Regions from separate parts of the Succinispira mobilis DSM 6222 genome, predicted to be linked through region 2. Evidence: riboswitches for the same ligand, from Rfam matches in the RefSeq annotation. Region 2 holds a riboswitch; each other region holds the start of a gene.
What was found. Region 2 has a riboswitch for cobalamin ahead of nikB (nickel ABC transporter permease). Riboswitches for the same ligand answer to the same signal wherever they lie in the genome.
Positions count from the first base shown of each region.

Region 1: it holds a riboswitch for cobalamin, as region 2 does, so the genes downstream of both, SUCMO_RS0106890 (GNAT family N-acetyltransferase) here and nikB (nickel ABC transporter permease) in region 2, are expected to answer to the same signal.
Region 3: it holds a riboswitch for cobalamin, as region 2 does, so the genes downstream of both, SUCMO_RS0105510 (adenosylcobinamide amidohydrolase) here and nikB (nickel ABC transporter permease) in region 2, are expected to answer to the same signal.

Region 1 is NZ_KB913028.1:1,450,780-1,459,652, forward strand. Features, by position in the region: gene SUCMO_RS0106855 (DMT family transporter) at 1-828, opposite strand, end outside; gene SUCMO_RS0106860 (AraC family transcriptional regulator) at 852-1,676, opposite strand; gene SUCMO_RS0106865 (radical SAM protein) at 1,845-2,738, opposite strand; gene SUCMO_RS0106870 (hypothetical protein) at 2,856-3,410, opposite strand; gene SUCMO_RS11010 (hypothetical protein) at 3,425-4,831, opposite strand; gene SUCMO_RS11630 (nucleoside deaminase) at 4,906-5,373, opposite strand; gene trpB (tryptophan synthase subunit beta) at 5,566-6,780, opposite strand; cobalamin riboswitch at 6,994-7,137, shown strand; gene SUCMO_RS0106890 (GNAT family N-acetyltransferase) at 7,297-7,836, shown strand; gene SUCMO_RS0106895 (hypothetical protein) at 7,833-8,795, shown strand.
Region 2 is NZ_KB913028.1:1,692,694-1,701,566, forward strand. Features, by position in the region: gene SUCMO_RS0107985 (anaerobic C4-dicarboxylate transporter) at 1-240, shown strand, start outside; gene budA (acetolactate decarboxylase) at 296-1,042, opposite strand; gene SUCMO_RS0107995 (uracil-DNA glycosylase) at 1,101-1,775, opposite strand; gene SUCMO_RS0108000 (Na+/H+ antiporter NhaC family protein) at 1,950-3,254, shown strand; adenosylcobalamin (AdoCbl) riboswitch at 3,467-3,597, shown strand; gene nikB (nickel ABC transporter permease) at 3,691-4,635, shown strand; gene nikC (nickel transporter permease) at 4,637-5,467, shown strand; gene SUCMO_RS0108015 (ABC transporter substrate-binding protein) at 5,547-7,073, shown strand; gene SUCMO_RS0108020 (ABC transporter ATP-binding protein) at 7,111-7,899, shown strand; gene SUCMO_RS0108025 (oligopeptide/dipeptide ABC transporter ATP-binding protein) at 7,892-8,836, shown strand.
Region 3 is NZ_KB913028.1:1,148,923-1,155,489, forward strand. Features, by position in the region: gene SUCMO_RS0105500 (MerR family transcriptional regulator) at 1-365, shown strand, start outside; gene SUCMO_RS0105505 (hypothetical protein) at 447-776, shown strand; adenosylcobalamin (AdoCbl) riboswitch at 805-943, shown strand; gene SUCMO_RS0105510 (adenosylcobinamide amidohydrolase) at 1,026-2,117, shown strand; gene cobN (cobaltochelatase subunit CobN) at 2,132-5,845, shown strand; gene SUCMO_RS0105520 (ABC transporter substrate-binding protein) at 5,835-6,567, shown strand, end outside.

The DNA.
Region 1 (8,873 bases), 240 kb from region 2:
CACAATTGCCAATAATGTTATCTGCTCCTTTAAAACTATTACTGAGGTAACTACGGTAATTACTGGAACTAAATAAATATAAATACTGGTTTTAACCACACCTAATAGTTTGACTGAAAAATTCCAAGTTACAAAACACATTGCTGAAGCACCTAACCCGAGAAAAATTATATTAAACAAATTTACAGGATTAGCAAATCTTTCCAAGCCCACCCGAAAATCTAAAAAAAATAATGCGGGTAACATAAATACTAGTCCATAAGCGAAAATTCGCCGCGTCATCTGAATTGTGTTATAGCCATACGCACTGATTTTTTTAGTAAATATCGAATATGCCGCCCAAACTATTGTAGCTAATACTGCTAAAAAATCGCCCAACGGATTAAGTTGAAAACTAGTACTACTATTAAAAGTAATTAAACTAATTCCAAACAATGCCGCTCCAAAGCCTAATAAAAAATTAGCCCGCAACTTTTCGCCACCTAAAAAACAATAGGAAAATAATGCTGTAAAAAAAGGCGCTATGCAACTAATTACGCCTACATTCGAAGCCATTGAATAAGTCAAGGCAATATTCTCTAATAAAAAATATAAAGTTACACCGCATAACCCTGCGCCAGCAAAGTATAACTCTTGCTTATTGTCCGTAACTTTCAACCGTTGTGGATATATTAGCATTAAAGCTAGCAAGCCCATGCTAAAACGAAAAAACAAAATTTCCAAAGGTGTAAAATCTACCAATAACACCTTAGTCGAAATAAAAGTTGTCCCCCAAATTAAAATTGTTATAAACACCGATAAATGACCTGCTAATTGATTTTCCTGCATAATTTCTCCCTTATTATAAATTTTTAACTTTTGCCAAGATTAATAAAAATATTTTGATATTGTTTAGGCGTCAAGCCAATGAAATTTTTGAAAAATCTTGTAAAATGACTCTGATCTGTAAACCCGGCACTAATTGCTGCCTCAGCTGGTTCTACACCTGTCTCTAAAAGTTTTTTAGCATGGTTTACTCTTAAAGTTTCTAAATATTGATAAGGTGTTACTCCACATTGCTGTGTAAACTTACGCAGTAATGTATACTTGTTTAAACCAGCAACCTCGCTAAGCACATCTAAACTAATCCGTTCCATAAATTTAGTTGCCAGAAAGTCACCTACTTTTTGGATATCACTACTTATTTCAGCACATTGCCAAGGCTCTGAATTAGTATATTCTCGCAAAAATTGTTCCATCAAAAAATAAAGAGCTTCTATTTTAGCCATTTCTTCTCGTTTTTCCATCAACATATCGTGGAAATCTCTCAGAAGCTGAAGATATTCACTTTTAAAAGCTACCGAGCTAGCAAACTCTGGTAAATAGCTTTTCCCCGTAATCTCTAGCACTACCTTACGCATTACTTCAGGACTTATGTTAATTGAGCGATAATCTAATGGTTCTACGTCTAGCTGACAGCAAGTATGATTTTCCAAAGGATTAAACAAGAGCAAATCGCCAGCACCAACATTATACTTTTTATTTTTACAAGATAATTGTCTTGTGCCACTTTCAATAAACCCAATTACGTAATCTTCATGAAAATGATTCGGAAATTTATGCATTAACCCTTTAAACCAATAAGCTTCAATTCCCAAATCTTCATCAAAACAGACAATTCTTTCACTCAAACTCACTATCTCACCCCTTTGCCTTTAGTCTAACATTTCCCAATTATTCTTTCTTGAATGATATTGACATATTCAGTGTTTTGTCTCGATATTTTTAGATACCTTTCTAATAATTTATGCAGAAATTTTCTCTAGCTATCCTATTTACATTCTAGTATTTACACTTCTTAGGATTTATTCCACACCGGCTCCGTCAAATTTAGGAATAAATTCTTGCCCCGCAGCATTTTTAGTTTGAATAAAACAATTGCTAAACCCTAATTTTTCCGCATATTTAACAACTTTATTATATTCTAAACTAGTTAAGTTTCTATTTAATTTCGGATAGTTCGCAACTTTATATAAAGGTGTGAACTGATTCATCAAACTCAAATATACATCATTAGCAAAAGTTTGCCACAACCATTGTACAATAGCCAAACTCTCTTGCGAATGACTCGGTAGTACTAGATGTCGCACAATGACCCCACGAATCAATCGTTCTCCTTGAAAAACAGGCTTACCTACTTGCTTAAACATCTGCTGAATTGCTGCTTGCGCAACTTGGGGATAATCTATTGCTTGAGCATAGCATTTTCCTGTTATGGACGAAAAATATTTAAAATCCGGCAAAAATATATCTACTATATCCGCTAAAGCCTCTATCGTGGCTACAGTTTCATAGGCATTAGAGTTATATACAATTGGCAAATTAAACCCTTGTGCTTTAGCTCGTACTACCGCGTCTATAATTTGTGGTACATAGTGTGTGGGTGTTACTAAATCTAACGTACTAGCGCCACGCTTTTGTAGCTCCAAAAATATTTCGGCCAAGCGTTCTACCGAAATTACTTTACCTACGCCTTGCTGACTAATTTCATAATTCTGGCAAAATACACAATGAAGATTGCAGTGTGAAAAGAACACTGTTCCTGCACCATTTTCCCCCACTAAACACGGTTCTTCCCATTGATGCAAACTTGCTAAAGCCACTTTAACCTTGGCGCCTGCACCACAAAACCCTAATTCGCCGCTTTCTCTATTTACCGAACATGCTCTTGGGCAAAGTTGACAATTTGTTAAATCCATTTTCTAACTTCCTTTTAAATAATTTAGCTATAATTCTAGCCTAAATAACTAGTTTTGTTAATAGAAAAAGCAACTCTTCCTATTTATAATAGTGACGAGTTGCTTTTATAAAAATCTTTACCTTTTTAGAACACTAATTTCGATTTTACTTGTTTCTTGGTTTTCACCAAAATAACCCGTTACTCCATCGCGCTTCAAGTATATTTCCACTAACTTGTCTTGCTGATCAATAAATTGCCAGTAAATTGTTTCTATTTTTATAGGCGGATTGCTTTTTTGAAAAAATATATCCTTATTAAGTGGTTTACCATATTTTTCTTTAAAATATTTTTCCATATTTTGATAAATATTTGCCGTTTCCGGACCTTGTTTCAACAGTTTTATTGTTAGTTTGCTTATTCCCTTCTTCGTAATAAAAACCGTAAGGTTACATTCGTATTCTAAAAACTTACCATTTTCAAATTCTATCTTTTTCCCATTATCAACTTCTAAACTAGTACTCTTTTTAAAATCAGCACTCTCCAACTGCTTAACAATTTTTTGTTCTTCTACTTGCCAATTTAAATCCCAAAATTCATTCCCAAGATTTTTAGTTTGTCCAACTTGCACCCCAAAACAGAAAAATGCAAACGTAAAAATTACAGTTAACGAGAAAAGCTTTTTAATTAACATTGATTTCGCCTCCCTTATTGTAATTGTTCACTACCTATTTCTGCACCTCCCCACTCTACAAGAGTAAAACCTTGCCGCAATATTGTCGGTAACTCCTGCTCCGGTAATTTTGTTATATTATCTGCAAGAGCAATTCCTCTGAATTCCATAAATAGTCTTAAAACCGTATCTGCCTTAGGGATGGTTTCTAACAAAGAGCTTCCATCAATATCATCATTAATTCGAAAATGAATAAAACATTGTTCATAATTATTTAAAGCAGGCAACCAATATACAATAAAATCGTTTATTTCTTGTTGATTTAACCCGATTTGCAATAATTTTTCTTGTAAAAAGTCTATATAATCTGCTCTTTTAATGTAAAACCCGTCCTTGTATTTATAATGCTGTTCAGAAAAAGAATACTTCCCGTCCCAAAATAAGTAGCGATAACTTCTTTGATCTTCTAAATTTAAAAGTATGCCATTAGGTTGAGCTATAACTTGCCAAGAGTACTTGTACTTGGGATAAGTATTTAAAATTTTACCTTTAAACGTATGCTTAATAATAATTTGTTCTGATTTTTCCGGATATAAATAAATGGCTGGTTTCTTAACCATCATTTCCGGCTCTAGAATAATTTCCAAGTTTTCATCTGGCAAATTCGCCAAACTTATTACCTTACTTCGATGTTCAGCTACAAATTCAATGTATTTGTAGGTAGCCAAGTCTTCGGCTGACAACTGTATGGAAAATTTTGATTTATTAGCAGATAATACTAATTTAGCGCCATCTGCATTCATTTCTTTTAATAGATACACTTTATAATTATTAACCGGCACTAAGTTTTCTTTGAAATTAACAAAATTTTTCGGTGTAAATACTTCTCCGCTTATCTGCCTATTTTCTAAGCTACTAGAAACATCACTAATATAAATATATGCACTATTCATCCCCCAATAATTTCGTGGATAAATATTATAAAAGCCAACCTGATAGTGAGAATTTTCTTGTACAAAACTCAAATCCAAATTTTCCATTCCTGCAATATGATACCATGGTCCGTGTTTTGACATTTCTTTCAAGTATAAAATCGAATCTATTCCTATTGGCGCTTCAAATTTCGTAGTCACCAATTCCTTCTTCGGCAAAATATATTCTTCTACATTCATATCTAAATATCTTTGCCGTTCCATCTGCAACTCTGCTATTCTTTGTTGAAAGTTCAACACTTGTTTCTCGTTACCTTGTTTTTCGCTTGTAGAAAGCCAATTTTTATATCGAGCTAATTCCAAATCTATGGCCACAATAGTTGCTTTTATGCACTCTTGTTTTAAATATTTCTGTTCTAAAGTATTGTTTTCTTGAGCAAAAACACTATTAATAAATATATTACTTAAAAATATAAGTAACCCTATGCAGATAAGTTTATACCTGTTCATAAATTACACCACCCCTATATTTTTTATAATAAGTATTTACTAAAATTTTTCTATCATTAAACAAGTTTAACAGCTTAATAAATAATCCTATCTTGTTTTTCTTGCCATTTTTGAAAACTCATTAAACACTGTTCCCGATCTAACGGTAATAGTCTTAAGTTTTCTTGGTATTTATCTGGAAACTTTATATATTCATATATTGCATTATCATCAAAACCGATATTAGCAGCATCATAACGCGTACAACCATAATAGACCTTAGTTATGCGAGCCCAATATATTGCCGCTAAACACATCGGGCAAGGTTCACATGATGTATATAGCTCACAATCAGATAAATCAAACTTATTTAATATTGCTGCCGCCTTACGAATAGCATTTACTTCTGCATGTGCCGTTGGATCATTAGTCTTTAAAACCTCATTGTGAGCGCTAGCAACAATCTTGCCTTCTCTTACAATCACAGCTCCAAATGGGCCACCAGCATCTTGCATGAATCCACGAATCGCTTCTTGATTGGCAAAATCCATAAATTTATTCATAAATTTATTCCCCTCCTTTATACATATTAATTTCTAACCGTAATATTTTCAAATAATCTAAATATATTTTAACATTTCCTTTCTCTTTAGTATAGTTTTGTTTCACTATTATATATAAAAAAGACACCGCATAAAACAGCTTGTACTACCTATTTCGAGTAGTATCTATTTTATACGGTATCTATATATTAATTATTTGTATTCTTCACCATAACCATAGTGCTCAACAACATAATCTACATCTTTATCTCCTCGACCACTTAAGCTAACCAAAATAGAACCTTGTTTCATTTCTTGAGCTTTTTTCATAGCATAAGCTACTGCGTGCGAACTCTCTAGTGCTGGTATTATCCCTTCATAACGTGATAGTTTAAAAAAAGCATCAATAGCTTCTTCATCGCTACTTGTTTCATAGTGTACACGACCAAGGTCATGCAAAAAAGCATGTTCTGGACCGACAGAAGGGTAGTCTAAACCACTGGCAATTGAATATACTGGTGCTGGTTCGCCTTGCTCATCTTTGAGCATAATACTTTCAAAACCATGCATTATTCCTCGTTCCCCGTATGACATTGTCGCCGCATGTTCCCCCAGAGTTTTCCCGCGTCCTAATGGTTCTACACCTACAATTTCTACTGGTTCATCAAGAAAAGGAATAAACATACCCGCAGCATTACTACCACCACCTACACAAGCACAAACTAAATCTGGTAAAAGTCCCGTCATTTCCTTAAACTGGTCTTTTGCTTCATAGCCAATAACGGCCTGGAAATCTCTAACCATTAATGGGAATGGATGTGGTCCTAAGGCTGAACCTATACAGTATATCGATTCTTTATAATTTTGAGCGTAAGATTCAAATGCCGAATCTACTGCCTCTTTAAGTGTTTTTAAACCATGACTTACTGGAACTACCTTTGCACCTAAAATTTTCATTCTAGTTACATTGGGAGCCTGTTTAGCAATATCAACTTCACCCATATGAATTTCACATTCCAACCCAAAAAATGCTGCTGCTGTCGCTAATGCTACCCCATGCTGTCCCGCACCAGTTTCAGCAATTAAACGTTTTTTCCCCATAAATTTGGCCAATAAACCTTCACCCATGCAATGATTTAGTTTGTGCGCCCCTGTATGATTTAAATCTTCTCTTTTCAAATAAATTTGGCAATTACCAAGTTTTCTAGATAAACGCTCACAATGGTATACCGGCGTAGGGCGCCCTTGAAATTCTTTGCGAATACGCCGTAATTCATTTATAAATTGAGAAGAATGGCAAATTGTTTGATACGCATCAGCTATTTCTCTAAAAGCTGGTTCTAATTCTTGCGGTAAATAAGCCCCACCATATACTCCAAAACGTCCATTTTTATCAGGATAATCTTTTAAATATCTTCTAAAATCCATTTGCAACCTCCAAAAAACTTTTTTCTCTATATGAGTATAACAACAATAATTTTAATTTACAAGTAGCGCTAATTATTACTAATTAATCTTTCCACATTACGAATATTGTTCTTTTTCATTCTATATTTGTTCTTATTTCTCAACTTAAACTCCTAGAAATCAGCAATTTCATTGACAATACATGATAATTTTGATAAAATAAAAAAATATTTTATATAATAAAGTTTAACAGGTGCCTCTTGGCCTAAAAGAAAAGTTCGGTGTATTCCGACGCGGTCCCGCCACTGTAAAAGATTGTTTATTACATACTCTCACAGACAATCTCAAGCCAGTAACTGCCTGTTTAAACAATCACCGCTATTACCTACGAAAGATGGGGATGGAGATTGCGAAATATGATTATTAAGTTTTTAGCCTTAATAAATTGTGCTTTTCGACTAAATTCAGGACACTCTTTCTAATGAAGGGTGCCCTTTTTTTGTTTTAACTATATTAAATGTAAAAAAAGGAGTTCGTATGTTAATAAAAGATACACCAATAATTATTCGCACAGCCAAAATTTCCGAAATAGAAACGGTTAAAAATTTTCTCCTACAACAATGTAAACTGCTTTATAATGGTGAGATAAGTCCTAATCAATACCAAGATTTAGAACAATCTCAGGCAAAATATTTTCTCCCGGAACGCCACACTTTAATAGGAGCTTTTTTAACAACCGGTCAGCTAGTCGGAACGATTGCTGTCTCAGTTTATAATGATCGAATATCCTGTATCAAGGGTAGATATGCACCTCATACTGCTGCTGAAATTGGACGTTGTTATATCAGCCCCGAACTTAGGCGTTCGGGAATTGGCTCTCAACTATTTAATTCCGCACTAGATTTCGCTTTATCCGCTAATTACAAATTTCTCTATTTGCACACACATAAGTTTTTACCGGGCGGCTTTAATTTTTGGTTAAAAAACGGTTTTAAAATAACTGTAGATGAAGAAGATATCCATCAAACAGTGCATATGGAGCTTGATTTAGCAGCTTTTATTGGTGACAAAATATGAATAGCGATTTTATCTTTCTAGCCTGTACAAAAACTTTTATAATTTGGAAAGCAGCTTTACCTGCCATGTTGTTTGGTTGTTGGTGTGGTGTAGTTTTACGGCGTGGTAAAATTTTTATTTTTTTTAGCAAATTAACTAGACCTTTAACATGGTTGGGAAAAATTCCTAAAGAACTAGGTCCTTTTTTTATCCTTTGTCTTTTAAATCGCTATGCTGCAAATGCGCTTTTGGCTGATTGTGCTAAAACTAATAAGCTTAGCACCAACACTATTACAGCAGTATATCTTATGGGTTCACTGCCTACCGGAATATATTTTACAGCTTTTTATTTTACGCCAATATTAATAAATTCTTTAGGGATTGAACTCGGTAGCATTTTCATTGTTATCCATATACTCTTAAGTCTAATCGTTACTTGTACTGGTATTTTTTGGCAACGTCTAATCAATCAAAATTGGAATAACTTCAGTTTTCAAAGCAATGTATCACCCCAAAACAACATCTCCAAAGCTGATACATTTTTTCAAGATCTCAATAGCGCTTGGCTACAATTTCGCTCTATTGCAGTAATTTTCATGCCTGTTACTTTCTTCTTTGCTCTGCTACTATCAACAACTTGGTTAGAACAGTTAGCCCCAACTTTAGATCAAATCTTACAAAGTTTTTCCCTATCTACTGCTGGTGTTATGGTTATTATTGCTGGCTTACCTACTTTAATTGCTGCTATTGGTTTAGCTGGTAGCTTATTTGCACAAGGACTTCTTTCTGCACCTGAAGTAATCTTCACACTTCTCTTAGCTGCTTTTGGGCATAACGTATATGATTCATGTTCTAGAGTCTGGCCAAGTAATGTTGCCATTTTCGGACTAAAACTAGGTACATCACTTACTTTAGTCGGAGCGAATTTATATTTGGGCACTGTCGCAATAGCTATTTTTATCACTTATAATTTCCTTTAAATATTTTTCAATTATTTTTCACAAAATGATAATAGCTCTGAAAGTTAGTAATAATACTAAAACTTCAGAGCTATTTTT
Region 2 (8,873 bases):
GTGCCCATGGCTCTTAGTGTTGGCGTAAGTCCTTTAGTTATTGTTTCCTTTATAACGGCTTGTTATGGTTATTTTATTCTTCCTACCTATCCATCAGACTTAGCCTGCATAGGCTTTGACCGCTCTGGTACCACTGGAATTGGTAAGTTTGTAATTAATCATAGCTTTATCATCCCTGGATTAATCGGAATTTTCACTGGTTGCAGTGTAGGTTATATTTTAGTAAAAATTTTATATTAATGAAATTCCAAAATTTTAAGAGGTAAGATAGAATTCTATCTTACCTCTTTTTATACTACTTCTCTACCACAAGTAATTCTTTAGAATAATCTTTTAGGAGTTCTAACTTTTCCAGCTTATTTTCCCGAGGTAATTGCATCGTAAATTTGTCTATTTTACAAACTTCAACTTGTGCTTTACCCAAACTAGCCGCTAATAAATGCCCCCCTTTAGTTTTGTCTTGCGACAGAAAATGCAAATGATAACCTGGAACATTCACTCCTGCAACATATGCTGGACAATAAAATCCTAAAATTGTGCCCTTTATATTTTTATATTCAAAAACAGGTTGGTTTTTAGTTATTTCAACCAAGGGTTTATATGGTTTTTCTTGACTAGGCACACTTCTTGTTTTTATTTCTTTAAAATCCCCAGATACTTTAATAGCATAAAAATAATTTTTATCACTTACTACTTCATTTAATTTAGTTTGCAACTGTTCATAATTTTCCACATTAAAAATAACCCGACTAATCTCAGGGGTAAAATAAGTTACTGCGGCAAAGGGAGTTTTTACTTTATTAGCTACAAGTTCTACTTTTCCACTTGCTTTTACTTTATAAACCTGTCCATCTAAAAAAATCATTTCTCCATCTAATTTATCGAAAGTTCCTATGCCAAAATCTCCATATTTACTTAATGTCTGCATATCTATTTCCCCGTCATAATGACCACTCAACAAGGCATTTATAGTCGAGACTTGGTACAAACTTTTTAGCTCTTTGGCCTCCGCCCAACTAAAATTTAAAAATACTAAACACATAACTATTATTAATTTAAAACATTTTTTTTGCAATACATTCACTTCCTTGTTATCATTTTTAGATATTTTCAATTTGCCAATCAATAGGCTCTAAACCATGCTTAGTTAAGAACTCGTTAGCCTTGCTAAAATGTTTACACCCAAAAAAACCTCGAAATGCTGATAGTGGACTTGGATGAGGCGCTTGCAAAATCAAATGTTTAGGATTATTTAACAATGAAATTTTTTGTTGGGCTGGTCTCCCCCATAAGAAAACAACTACAGGACGTTCTATTTTATTTACAGCCTTAATTACCGCATCAGTAAATAATTCCCACCCCAATCCTTGATGCGAGTTTGCTTGGTGCGCTCGTACTGTTAACACTGTATTTAACAATAAAACTCCTTGTTTTGCCCATTTTTCAAGATAACCATTATTGGGAACATAACAGCCTAAATCTGTTTGTAATTCTTTGTAAATATTCATCAAAGAAGGCGGAATTGTTTCTTTAGGTGCTACGGAAAAACTAAGCCCATGGGCTTGACCTGGATTATGATAAGGATCTTGCCCCACTAACAGAACTTTTACTTTCTCTAAAGGCGTAAAGTGAAAGGCGTTGAATATATCTTCAGCTATTGGATAAATAACTTTACTATTGTATTCTTTTATTAAAACCTGTCTTAAATTCAAATAATATTGCTTTTCAAATTCTTCGCCAATTACAGTTAACCAATCATTATTTATTTTCGCCATTCATACTGCTCCTTCCTAACCTACTATGCTAAATTTTACTATTGAAAATCATATTTTACAATAGCTTACTTTATCAAAGGTGTTCAAAAGTAAATTGGCAGTCACCCTAATTTTATGTTACAATAATTTTGTTTTGTTTTTTATAGGTAAACATTTTAATGAAAGGACTAATATATGAACCAAGGAAATTTCAGTGGCTTGATGCCTATTATCGTCTTTCTTTTGTTATTTATCGGTAGCGGGATTATTGCAAATAGTTTCTATGCACTACCGACAATTGTTGCTTTTTTAATTGCCTTAGTTATTGCATTTTTACAAAATCGCCGGCTTAACTTCAACCAAAAACTTGCAGTTGTTGCCAAAAGCATGGGCAATGAAAACATTATGATTATGTGTCTAATATTTATTTTAGCAGGAGCATTTTCTGGGGCTGTGCAAGCTGCTGGTGGTGTAGAAAGCACTGTAAACTTAGGATTATCAATTTTACCAGCCAAAATAGCCGTAGCGGGCTTGTTTGTTATTGCCTGTTTTATTTCTTTGGCAATGGGCACTTCTGTAGGAACCATAGTAGCTTTAACCCCTATTGCCGTAGGCATCAGCGAAAAAACCGGCTTTCTCGGTGCAATGTGCATTGGCGCAGTAGTTTGCGGTGCAATGTTTGGAGATAATTTATCAATGATTTCTGATACCACAATCGCTGCCACTCGTACACAAGGCTGTGCCATGAAAGATAAATTCAAAGAAAATTTCTTTATTGTCCTGCCAGCTGCAATTATAACTATCGCTTTATTTCTTTTTTTAGCTTGGAATGCTAATTATCGCATTAGTGAAAACTTAAACTATGATTTACTGAAAATCTTGCCTTACTTAGTAGTTCTAGTTGGTGCACTATCCGGATTAAATGTTTTTTTAATTTTAATCGCAGGCACAATTTTATCTATTATAATAGGTGTGTTTACTAATTCGATTGCTGCAAGTAATATTTTTTCCGTTATCGCGAGCGGCAAAGACGGTACTGGTGGAATTATGAGTATGTATGATATAACCGTTATTTCAATTGTTGTCGCTGGAATCATTGGTTTAGTTAAAGAAAATGGTGGGATTGATTATTTACTTACGACCATAAAAAACCGTGTTCGCAGCAAAAAAGGTGCTGAACTAGGTATCGCTGCGCTTAGCTCCTTGGTAGATATTTCAACTGCCAATAACACTATTGCCATTGTTATGGCTGGTCCAATTGCAAAAGATATCGCTGATGAATATAAACTTTCTCCGAGCCGTACAGCGGCACTTTTAGATATTTTCACTTCTGTCTGGCAAGGGATTATTCCTTATGGAGCCCAACTATTGTATGCTAGTGCTGGCGCTACTGCTGTGGGCTTAACCCTTGCCCCCATTGAAATTCTGCCTTATTTATTCTATCCAATTTTAATGGGAATATTTGCTTTAATAAATATTATCAGCAAAAAAAACACCTAACAATTCATCATCACTGTCTCCATTTGACACTATATTTAAGCTAAATAAGTTACATCAGTAAAATAATTTTTATTATTTTGTTGCTTTTTTTACAAAAATATTTGTGTTTTTTACAAAAAGTAATTTCCAGCTTTACTATATATCTGGTATATGCTAAAATGTCCTTATCTTATTTAGTTTCTTAAAACATAATATTATAGTTAAAGGTGCCTAATTAGGCTTAAATCAAGGGAAGTTCGGTGTAAATCCGACACGGTCACGCCACTGTAAACACAATTTTGTGTAAGTCAGATCGCTGCCTTTAATTTTAGTGCTTTGCCTGCGAGTGACGGGAAAGCAGCTTGATTTATGATTGCTTTTACCTTGTAATTTAAAATCTCCTGCTGCTTACTATAGCAACAGGAGATTTTTATTTTTATATTTTCTAAGGAGGTTTATTTTGAAAAAAAAATTACTTTATAAAATTGGCCAAATATTATTGGTTTTGCTGGGAATTAGCTTTTTAACTTTTGCCTTAACTATGTTTTCACCTGGCGATCCTGTCAAACAAATGATCACCGGTGGCGAAGACTTATTCATCACTGAAGCAGAAGTGGAAGCTCTAAGACATGAACTCGGTTTAGACAAACCCTTTATTTTTCAGTATCTTGCCTGGTTAGAAAAAGCGGTGAGCGGCGATTTTGGTTATTCTTTTATGGCCAAATTACCAGTTACCACAATACTTTGGGAACGCTTACCAGCTACCTGCTTCTTGTCCTTAGCGTCTCTAGGCTTCATGCTAGTAGTCTCTGTCCCTCTAGGAGTTCTCGCGGCAGTAAAACGTAATGGCTTTTTTGATGCTGCAGTTCGTTTTCTAACTTTCTTCGGCATTTCTATTCCTGGATTTTGGTTAGGACTAATGTTACTTTGGTTATTTGGACTACATTTAGGGTGGCTACCTATTGTCGGCAGTCGCGTTGCCTTAGATACAATTATCTTACCGACCTTAACCTTAGGAATTGCGATGTCCTCTAAATATACCCGCCAAGTCAGAACGGCAATTTTAGAAGAACTTAATCAAGACTATGTTATCGGTGCCCGTGCCCGTGGTTTAAGCGAAAAACATATTTTATTTAAAGAAGTTCTGCCTAATGCCATGCTACCTTTAGTTACCCTTTTAGGTCTGTCTCTTGGCTCTTTATTAGGCGGAGCAGCCGTTATTGAAATAGTTTTTTCTTGGCCTGGCTTAGGTCGTTTAGCTGTGGAAGCAATAACCTACCGTGATTTTAATTTAGTTCAAGGTATCGTTCTCTGGATTGCTTTAATTTATATGTGTATTAATCTTCTAGTTGATTTTTCCTATAGTTATCTCGATCCTCGCTTAAAAAAAGGAGGTAACTAAAATGGATAAATTATTAATTGGTTTTAAAACTAATCGTCCTTTTGCAATTTATACAATTCTTACCGTTTTATTATTTACAACAGCCCTAGCAGCCCCCCTAATTGTTCCCTATAATCCAATTGATGCAACCTTGCAAAATGCATTTCAACCCCCTTCGGCAGAACATTTATTCGGAACGGACAAACTAGGACGTGATTGTTTTTCGCGTATTCTCTACGGAGCTAAATACTCCTTAACTGCTGTTTTAGCCTTAGTTACCAGTGTATTTATTATCGGCACTAGCTTAGGAGTTATTTCTGGCTATTTTGGTGGAAAAATTGATATTGTAATTATGCGAATTTCTGATATTATGATTTCTTTTCCAGGGATGATTTTAGCGATTGCTGTAGCTGGAATTATGGGCGGTAGTTTAACTAATGCAATTATCGCCTTAACTATCGTTAGCTGGACTAAATATGCTCGTTTAGCCCGTAGCTTAGTTTTAAAAATAAAAAAGCGCGACTTTATTGAGGCCGCTATTATTAATGGTGGCAAACCAACGCATATTCTTTGGACGCATATTGCCCCCAATATTCTTCCATTAATGATTATTACCGCTGCAACTGATATTGGCAGTATGATGCTGGAGTTAGCAGGTCTATCATTTTTGGGTTTTGGTGCCCAACCACCTACTCCCGAATGGGGCTTAATGCTTAATGAAGGCCGCCAACAACTGCAAACTGCGCCTTGGTTAATGCTCTATCCCGGTTTAGCAATTTTAGTTACTGTAGTAATTTTAAATCTTTGGGGCGATAGCCTCCGTGATGTCTTAGACCCCCGCCAAGAAGATTAAAATATTTATAAAAACAAAGGAAGTGTTTTTTGTGTGTAAAAATTTAAAAAAAGCTTTAGCAATCACCTGTATTGGTCTTATGTCTTTATCTGTTCTCGGTTGTGGTGGCGGCGATAAAAATAAAGCTGCCAACAAAGATACCTTGAAATTTGCTGTAACCAATTTTGCCGATAGTCTAGAACCTACAGATAACTATTTTGCCTGGGTAGTAGTTCGTTACGGTCTAGGTGAATGTTTAGTTAAATTTGATAAACAAATGAATAATACTCCTTGGCTGGCTGAAAGTTGGCAAATCAGCCCGGATAAATTAACTTGGACTTTTAAAATTAATGATAAATCTAAATTTTCTAATGGCAACAAATTAACTGCTGCAGCTGTAAAAAGTTCTCTTGAGCGGGTATTTGCTAAATCTAATCGCGCTAAAACTTTTTTCGAATATGCTGAAATAACTGCTGATGGGCAAACTTTAGTTATAAAAACTACCAAACCTTGCCCGGGATTACCTGGGATGCTTGCCGATCCATTATTTGTAATTATCGACACCAGCGTCAAAGATCGGGATTATGCTAAACAAGGTCCAATTTGTACTGGTCCTTATGTCGTTAAATCTTTTACTAAAGCTAAGTCCATAATGGAAGCTAATCCTAACTATTGGGATGGAACCGTGCCTTTTAAAACCATTGAAATTCCTTCTATTGATGATGCCAATACCAGAGCTATGGCCCTGCAATCTGGTGAAGTTGATATGGCTGTAAATATTGCCCCTGGGGATTTGTCTTTATTTAATAAAAAGGACAAATATAATATAACGGAAATTGCCTCTTTGCGTACAGCTTTAGCGCGCTTAAATGTTGCTACTGGACACCCTTTAAGTGACCAACGTGTGCGTGAGGCCTTAATTTCAAGTCTAGATAGAGAAACTTACAGTAAAGTGCTTTTGAAAAATACTTTCATTCCTGGGAAAGCGCCAATTCCACCTTCTCTTGATTATGGTTTTAATAAACTAGTTGATAAAAATGCATATAATGTAGAGCGCGCTAAAAAATTACTTGCAGAAGCGGGTTGGAAAGATAGTGATGGCGACGGCATTCTTGATAAAGATGGAAAACCTTTGACTCTAAACTTTGTATATTACAGTGGTCGAGCAGAATTGCCAATTTTTGCTGAAGCAACTCAAGCTGATGCTAAAAAGGTAGGCTTTGACATTAAATTAAAAAATGTTGACTACAATGTTCTTGACGGTATGGGGCAACGCGGTGAATTTGACCTAATAATTTCTAATATAATTACTGCTAACACTGGTGATCCTGAAATATATATGAATTGGTATTGGAAGACAAATATTAACGGTAGCAACCCACAAAATGGCGCAGGCTACAGCAATCCTAAATATGATGCCTTAAGCGATAGCTTATCGATCGAATTCGATGCAGCCAAAAGAAAAGATTTAATTATAAGTATGGAGCAAATTCTTATGGATGATGCCGCTGCAATTTTCTTTGGCTATCCTAAGACTAATATGATTAACAGTACTAATATCGTTGGCGCTGAAATTTTACCTGCTGATTACTATTGGATCACTAAAGACATAAAACCAGCAAAATAATTTATATTACCATTTACGAAAGGATAATTATAAAACTATGTTATTAAAAATTTCGGATTTAGATATTAGCTATAACGGTAATGCAACTGTTAAAAATGTTAATCTTGAACTGCAAGAGCAGGAAGTTATTGCCATAGTTGGCGAGAGCGGTAGTGGGAAAACAACCTTGATTAGAGCGATCATGTCTTGCCTGCCTACAGCAGCAACAGTTACAAACGGTTCCATCTTGTTTAACGGCGTTGATATTCTAAAAAACACGCCTAAACAAAATCGTGCCCTCTGTGGCCATGATATTTCCATGATTTTTCAAGATACAGGTAATATGATTAATCCTATTCGTAAAATAGGTACTCAATACATAGACTATATTTTAAATCATGCTCCTAATCTAGATAAAAATCAAGCTTATACAATAGCTACAGAAATGCTTCTTAAAGTGCATTTACCTAATCCTGAGAATATAATGTCTTCTTACCCGTTTGAGTTATCTGGAGGAATGCGCCAACGTGTGGGCATTGCTATGTCACTTACCTTTAATCCCAAAATACTATTAGCCGACGAGCCAACTAGCGCTCTGGATGTTACTACCCAAGCCCAAATAGTTCGGCAAATGATGGATATAAAGAAAGAATTCAGTACCGCCATAATAATTGTTACGCATAATATCGGGGTCGCTTCTTTTATGGCCGATAAAATTATCGTAATGAAAAATGGAGTTATTGTTGAAAGTGGTTCCTGCGAGCAAGTAATAAAAAACCCTCAACATGAATACACGCAAAAACTTTTAGATTCAGTAATTGAAATTGGAGGAAAACGTTTTGTCTAATACAATTTTAGAGATAAAAGGTTTAACCAAAAAGTTCTTAAATGAGCAAGGTCAAACACTTACTGCTTGTAATAACATTTCCCTAACAGCGACCAAAGGGCAAACTTTAGGCATTGTTGGCGAAAGTGGTTGCGGTAAAACTACTTTAATGCGCACTCTTACCCAAATATTTCCAGCCAATGGCGGCGAAATCATCTTAGATGGTGTTAATATCTTAAACTTAAGCGGTGAAGCCGCAAGGCAATCTCGTCGCAAACTACAGATGGTATTTCAAGATCCTTCATCTTCTTTCAACCCTAAAATGAAAGTAAAAGATATTATTTGTGAGCCTTTGTTGAATTTTAATTTAATTAAAAAAGCTGATGTTGACAACAAAGCTAGCGAGTTATTGACTTTAGTTGAGCTTCCACCTGACTTTAAAGACCGCTATCCTCATAGCATGAGTGGCGGACAACGCCAACGTCTCGGTATAGCTCGTGCTTTATCGCTAGAGCCAGAAATTATAATTTTTGATGAAGCGACTTCAGCTCTAGATGTTTCTGTACAAAATACAATTTGTGAGTTACTAGCAAAATTGCAACGTGAAAAACAGCTAACCTATTTGTTTATTTGCCATGATCTAGCTTTAGTAAATAGCTTTTCTCATAAAATAGCGGTAATGTATTTAGGCAATATTGTAGAAATGCTCGATAACACAAAATATGAACTATCGGCAGATGCTCTACATCCTTATACTAAAGCCTTGATAAAATCTGTTTTTACTTCTAACACCAAAATAATTGAACCCCTGGAAGGTGATATCCCTAGTCCTATAGATTTACCTAAAGGCTGTCCTTTCCAAAGTCGTTGTGCCATTGCCCAAGAAATTTGCAGTAGCGAACCACCTGTTTTAAAGCAAATTAAAGTTGGGCATCAAGCTGCTTGCCATTTAATTTAACCTACTTCTTCAACTTTAAAATATTGTCTTTTAAAAA
Region 3 (6,567 bases), 540 kb from region 2:
ACAATCTTCCCTTTGCAACTAGTAGAATTTTAAATGAATATTTAATGGGTTATATTCTAGAAAAAGAACAATTGCTTAATAATAGTTACACAAATATAAATAAAATTTTTACGCGAATTAGTGAGCCCACGGAGTACCAAAACATTACAATTAAGCCTGCGGGTTTATATGCTACGATATTTACACCGGATTGCTGTCATGCAAATTATGGTAAAGCAATAAAAAAGCTTAAAGAATTTATCGAACTTAATAAATTGCAAATTGTGGGAGAAGGCTATATTAGCCAACTGAGAAATCATTGGTCGACAGCTAATCCGCAAGAATATGTAGCTCAGATTGCTTTGCAAGTTGATTATTTAGATTAAAATAAAGGCTTGACTCTATATGCGGTATATACTCTAGAATGATAACTGGGTTAACCTAAAAATTTATAATGAGGTGATTATATGCATACTAATAAAGAAACTGGACATCCCAAATATGAACTGCCTGATAATCCACACGCTAAGCACCGCTATGCTAGTGCAATGAAACATGTTGAAGCGGCAAAAGCTGCTGGAAAAACAAGTGAAGAAATTCATGAAATATTCCACAAAATTATGGCTTTTGATCCAATGAACATTGAATCTATTCCTACAGATGAGGCTCACAAAAAATATCGTTCAGCAGTTATTCATGCCAAAAAAGCCATGGAAAGTGGTAAAAGTTCTGAAGAAGTACATAAAATATTCCAAGATGTTTTAGCTAGCACAGGAACTGGGCATTGCAAACACTAAAATTTCGTAGTACAATTAAGGTCAGAATACAATAACATATAAAGCTTAATTTGGAGAAGTATGGTGCAAAGCCATCGCGATCCCGTCACTGTAAGATAATTATTATCGAAGCCAGAGACCATTTTAAGTTTATTCTCTTTTGACCTACGAGCGATAGGATAGAGTTAATGTTTGCATAAATTTATAACATTAGTGTCTTTCTGCTTTGCAGGAAGACACTTTTATTTTTAAAATTTTGAGGTGGATATTTTGAAATTAGTAGAGCTAAGCACAGGTGATATTGCATATAGATACGAAAAGAGCATAGTCTTATTTTTTGCAGGTAAACGTAAAGTTCTAAGTACTTCCCTTTATAATGGTGGCTATCGTGAAGAATTAGTTGCAGTTTTTAATCATGATGGGACAATTGGTGCGGGAATTGGTTTTAAAATGTTAGCAGACTCTTATGATGAACACATGCGGCTTATAGCCCAAAAAATTGGCTTGGATCCTAATAAGGTATCCGGAATGGGCACTGCTGCGAACATGGATAATGTGGCTATTTCCATGCTTAAATATGAGGATTTGACGGTTACAGCGATAGTAACAGGCGGAATCGAGATAAATGGTGGGCGGGTAGGTGACCCCTCTGATTTTTATAAACCAACTGAAAAGCCTGCTAAATTGGGCACAATAAATATTATGTTGGTAATTGATGCCGATATGCCAGCTGGCGCTATAGCCAGAGCTTTAGTTACATGTACCGAAGCTAAAACTGCGGCAATTCAAGAATTGCTAGCAGGAAGCAACTATTCTTATGGTTTGGCCACTGGTTCAGGTACAGATCAAACGATAGTGGTTGCCAATTCGATGAGCGCTTTGTATATGGAAAGTGCGGGCAAACATTCTAAATTAGGAGAACTAATTGGAAAAACAGTAATTCAAGCAGTTAAAGAAGCTCTTAGTAAGCAAAGTGGTTTAAATCCGAAAAATCAACATGATGTTTTCAAACGTTTAAAACGTTTCCAAATTAATACCGAATCTTTGTGGCAACAATATTTGCAAATTGTAGCCACCCCTGTTATCAAACCGCAGTTTCTAGAAATTTGTGAAATTTATGCTAAAAAAGAGAGCCTCGTTGTACCGATATCTTTATTAGCACACTTATTAGATCAATTTAACTGGGGCTTGCTTAACGCTACAGAATGTGATTTATGGTTAAATAAAATATTAATGCAGATTGCGACTGAATTTCAAATTGAACTAAAGCTCGAGCAAGCTAGTAACTTAAAAGATTTTTTAACTAAAATTGAAGCAGCTTTATTGCAACTATTAATTGATAAATTAGCAGTAGAACAGTAGGGGAGTAAGAAATTATGAAGAAAATTTTATTTTTAACTAATATAGAACGGCAAATTTGGTTTTGGCAACAAGCAGTAGCCTTGCTTGATTTAAACAAAGTTGCCACAGAATTTAGCCAATGCCAAATTAGTGAGAGTACTCCTTGGGGAAAAGAATGGTTAGCGCTGATAGAAAAACAAGACTTAGTTTTAATAAAATGGATGGGAACTGGCTTAGATTGCAGCTTTTTAAGAAATTTGTCAGCTTTTATGCAACAAGTGAAAATTAAGCATCTTTTTTTAGTAGCTGATGCCGGTCAAGATAATTTAAGTTTGGGACTTAGCAAGGAACAGGAAAATAAAATTTATAAATACTTTAATTATGGGGGCATAAATAATTTTGAAAACTGTTTGTTATGGTTAACCAGTGAAATCTTAGGCGAAAAACAGTTCTATTATGAACCGAAACTTTTGCCTTGGAATGGCATCTATCACTATGCAAGCGAAAATATTTATGAAGACTTAGCCAGCTATCAAGCAAAGTACTGCAGACCCAATAGGGCTACTATTGGTTTAATCTTTTATCGGGATGAATGGATTTTAGGAGATTTATCTTATCAAACGGAAATTATTAAAGCGTTAGAAGCACGAAACTTAAATGTAATTGCTGTTTTCAGTAATGGACAAGCTAACCCCGATATTGATTCAGAAGGTTTGCGCGAGGCTTTTGCTAAATATTTTTATCAAGATACAAAACCGATTATTGACGTACTTATAAATTGTATAAAATTTTCCTTGACAACAACACGAGCTTTAGACTTAGCTGTTCTAGAAAATTTAAATGTGCCGATTTTACAAGCCTATACGTTGGCTAATAATAAGGTTGACTGGGAGAAAAGTTGTGAAGGTATGACGCCGATGGAAATCTCAATCAGTATTAGCTTGCCAGAGTTTGACGGAGTTATTCACTCCATTCCAGTGGCTACTAATGAGAGAACGGACGAAGGTCGTTCCCGTTATATATGTTTACCCGAGCGAATTGAGTTATTAGCACGTAAAGTTGAAAAATGGACAAATTTGAAGTATAAGAAGAATAGTGCTAAAAAAGTTGCTATTGTTTTTCATAATTATCCAGCTTCAAATTCTAATATTGGCAGTGCCGCTGGCTTAGACTCGCCTGAAAGTGTGCGTTTACTATTAAAAGAGTTGGCAAGACAAGGGTATGAAGTGGACTGGATTCCAGAAAATAGTCAAGAATTTATGAAAATACTAACCGCTAATGCAACTAATGATCGCCGCTATATTTCAGAGCGACAAATTGCCGATGCATATGGTCATCTAACTACTGCAGCCTATTTAGATTTTTTCAAAAAACTTGATGAGAAAACAAAGGCGCAACTTACTCTAGATTGGCAAGAAGCGCCTGGGGATGTCTTTAATTATGACGGGCAGTTATTAATTCCTGGGACTATTAATGGAAATGTTTTTATAACAGTGCAGCCACCGCGGGGGTTTGAAGAAGATTCCGGTAAATTAATTCATTCGCCTGACTGTGCACCAACACATCATTATATTGGGTTTTATCATTGGCTACGTGATATTTGGCAAGCTGATGCAGTTATTCATGTCGGTACGCATGGTACCTTAGAATGGTTACCAGGTAAAGGTGCGGGTTTGTCTAAAGCTTGTTATCCAGATATCTCTATTGGAGATATGCCTAATATTTACCATTATTGGATTACGGTGGTTGGTGAAGGGGTCCAAGCTAAACGTCGTAGTGCCGCTTGCCTAATTAGCTATTTGAGTCCACCAATGACAACTTCTGGGACTTATGAAGAATTAGAAGAACTAGAAAAAACTTTAGATGAATATTGTCACTTTAAAATTACTCAACCTGAAAATATTGCTACTTTGCAAGATCTAGTTCGAGAAAAAGCTAGTGCGGCAAATTTAGCCGAAGAAATATTAGAAAGTGACTGTTCGCATTTCGACGATTATGTGGGGAAATTACATAGCTATGTTACGGATATAAAAAATATGCAAATGCGCTGTGGTCTACATATTTTAGGCGAAGCACCACAGTCAGATGAACTAACAGAATATATTTTTTCTTTAACGCGCCTAGAAAATGGCGATATTGCAGCTCTAACAAAAACTTTAGCTACTATTTACGGATTTGATTATTATACTTTGTTAGAAAATAGTAGTGTTATGTGTGCTAAGCGCAACAAAACGTATGGAGTGCTTATTGACGAAATATTTTTGCTAGCGAGACGTTTTGTTGAATATTTGGCAAAACAAGAGTTTATTTTGAGAAGTTGTGAGGAAATTTTCGCTTGGCCTGAATTGAAAAACTGTAATAATTTTGCTAAATCAGAGCTGGAAAAGTTAGCTGGATATATTTGCGAGACAATTTATCCTAATTTGGTAAAAACAAAACAGGAAATTGACAATACCTTACGGGCTTTACAGGCTGAATATATTCAACCGAGTCCAGCTGGAGCACCTAGTAGTGGCGGTGCAGATTTGTTGCCAACTGGTAGAAATTTTTACGGTGTTGACCCTAGAACCTTGCCGACACCTGCTGCTTGGGAAATAGGTAAAAATCTCTCAGAACAGGTAATAGAACGCTATATTGTAGAGGAAGGGACTTATCCGGAGAGTGTGGGCATAATTTTGTGGGCAGGCGCAAATATGCGTAGTCATGGTCAATGCATTGCCGAATTTTTACATTTGATGGGTGTGCGGCCAATATGGCAAAAAGGAAGTTTGCGCGTTATCGATCTAGAGGTAATTTCTTTAGACCAATTACAAAGACCGCGGGTAGATGTAACTGGTCGGGTAAGTGGCTTATTCCGAGATAGTATGCCGGGGGCAATTAATTGGCTAGATAGAGCTGTTAAGTTAGTAGCTGATTTAGATGAGCCACTAGAAATGAACTTTATTCGTAAACACATGTTGCTGGATACGCAAGAATTAATTAATGAGGGCGTAGCTGCGGATTTAGCTTGGCAACAAGCCGGATATAGAATTTTTGGTGATCCACCAGGAGCCTATGGTGCAGGCGTAGGCCAACTTTTAGAGTCAAAGAACTGGACAACAATTGATGACTTAGCAAATGTATATGTCAGATTTTCGGCACATGCTTATGGCAATGATGTCCGCGGTAGCTATCAGCCACAATTATTTAAAAAACGCATGTCCCAGTTAGATGTTACTATCAAAAATGGTGATAATCGGGAATCACATATGCTGAACTCAGATGATTATAATGCTTATCAAGGGGGCATGATTGCTACAGTTCGTTCTTTAAGCGGCAAAAAGCCACGGTCTTATTGTGGTGATAGTACTGACCGTAGTAAAGTTGAAATGCGTAGTTTACAAGAAGAAATGAAAAGAATTTTCCGTGGTGAAGCCGTAAATCCTAAATTTATTCAGGGTATGAAAAAACATGGATATAAAGGGGCTCAAGATATGGCTAACTACCTAGCCCATAGTTATCAATGGGATGCCACCAGTGGGATAATGGAAGATTGGATGTATGAAAAGTATGCGGCTAAATACGCATTTGATAAAGAAATCCAAGATTGGATGCGCGATGTAAATCCTTGGGCGTTACAACGGCTAACGGAAATATTATTAGAGGCCGAACAACGTGGCTTGTGGAACGCAAAACCAGAAACAAAGGCGGAATTGCAAAAAATTTATCTATCTTTAGAAGGAGAACTTGAGGAACGTAATGATGGATAGAAAACAGAAAAAATTTGTGAGATTTTTGTTTATAACTTTTTTAGCTATAATTTTAACTTTCATTTTAACTGCTTGCAAAACAAGTTCAGAGAAAGAACAAAAAGTTGCTAATTTTAACTATCAGGTGACAGATGTCCAAGGAACAGTGGTGAAGTTTGAGAAAAAACCAGAAAGAATTTTGACTTTGGCAATGGGCACAGATGGAATTGTTTTAGGTTTAGTACCACCAACTAGATTAGTTGGCGTAAATCATCTGTTAGATGATCCTAATAGTTCTAACATCGTAGCTAAAGCGAAACAAATCCCAACTAAGATTAAAAATCCTACAGCCGAACAAATCTATGCTTTGAAGCCAGATGTAGTTATTGTCCCGAACTGGGGAAAGGCTGAGATTGTAGATAATTTACGCGATTTAGGTTTAAAGGTAGTGGTTTGTAAAGGGGCAAGTACCATCGAAGAAGTTCAAGAAAATGTACTCTTAATTGCACGTACTTTGGGTGAGGAAGCAAAAGGGTTAAAACTTGTTGAGAAAATGAAAGCAAAATTGCAAGAAATAGATGCTAAAGTAATTAAAATTTCACCTGCACAAAGAAAAAAAGTCGTTTTGATTTCTTTGATGGCTTCATATGGCGGAATAGGTAGCTCGTTTGATGCCATTTGTACGCGGGCTGGAGTAATAAACGGTGTTGCTGAAGCGGGGATTAAAAATGGTCAAATTTTAG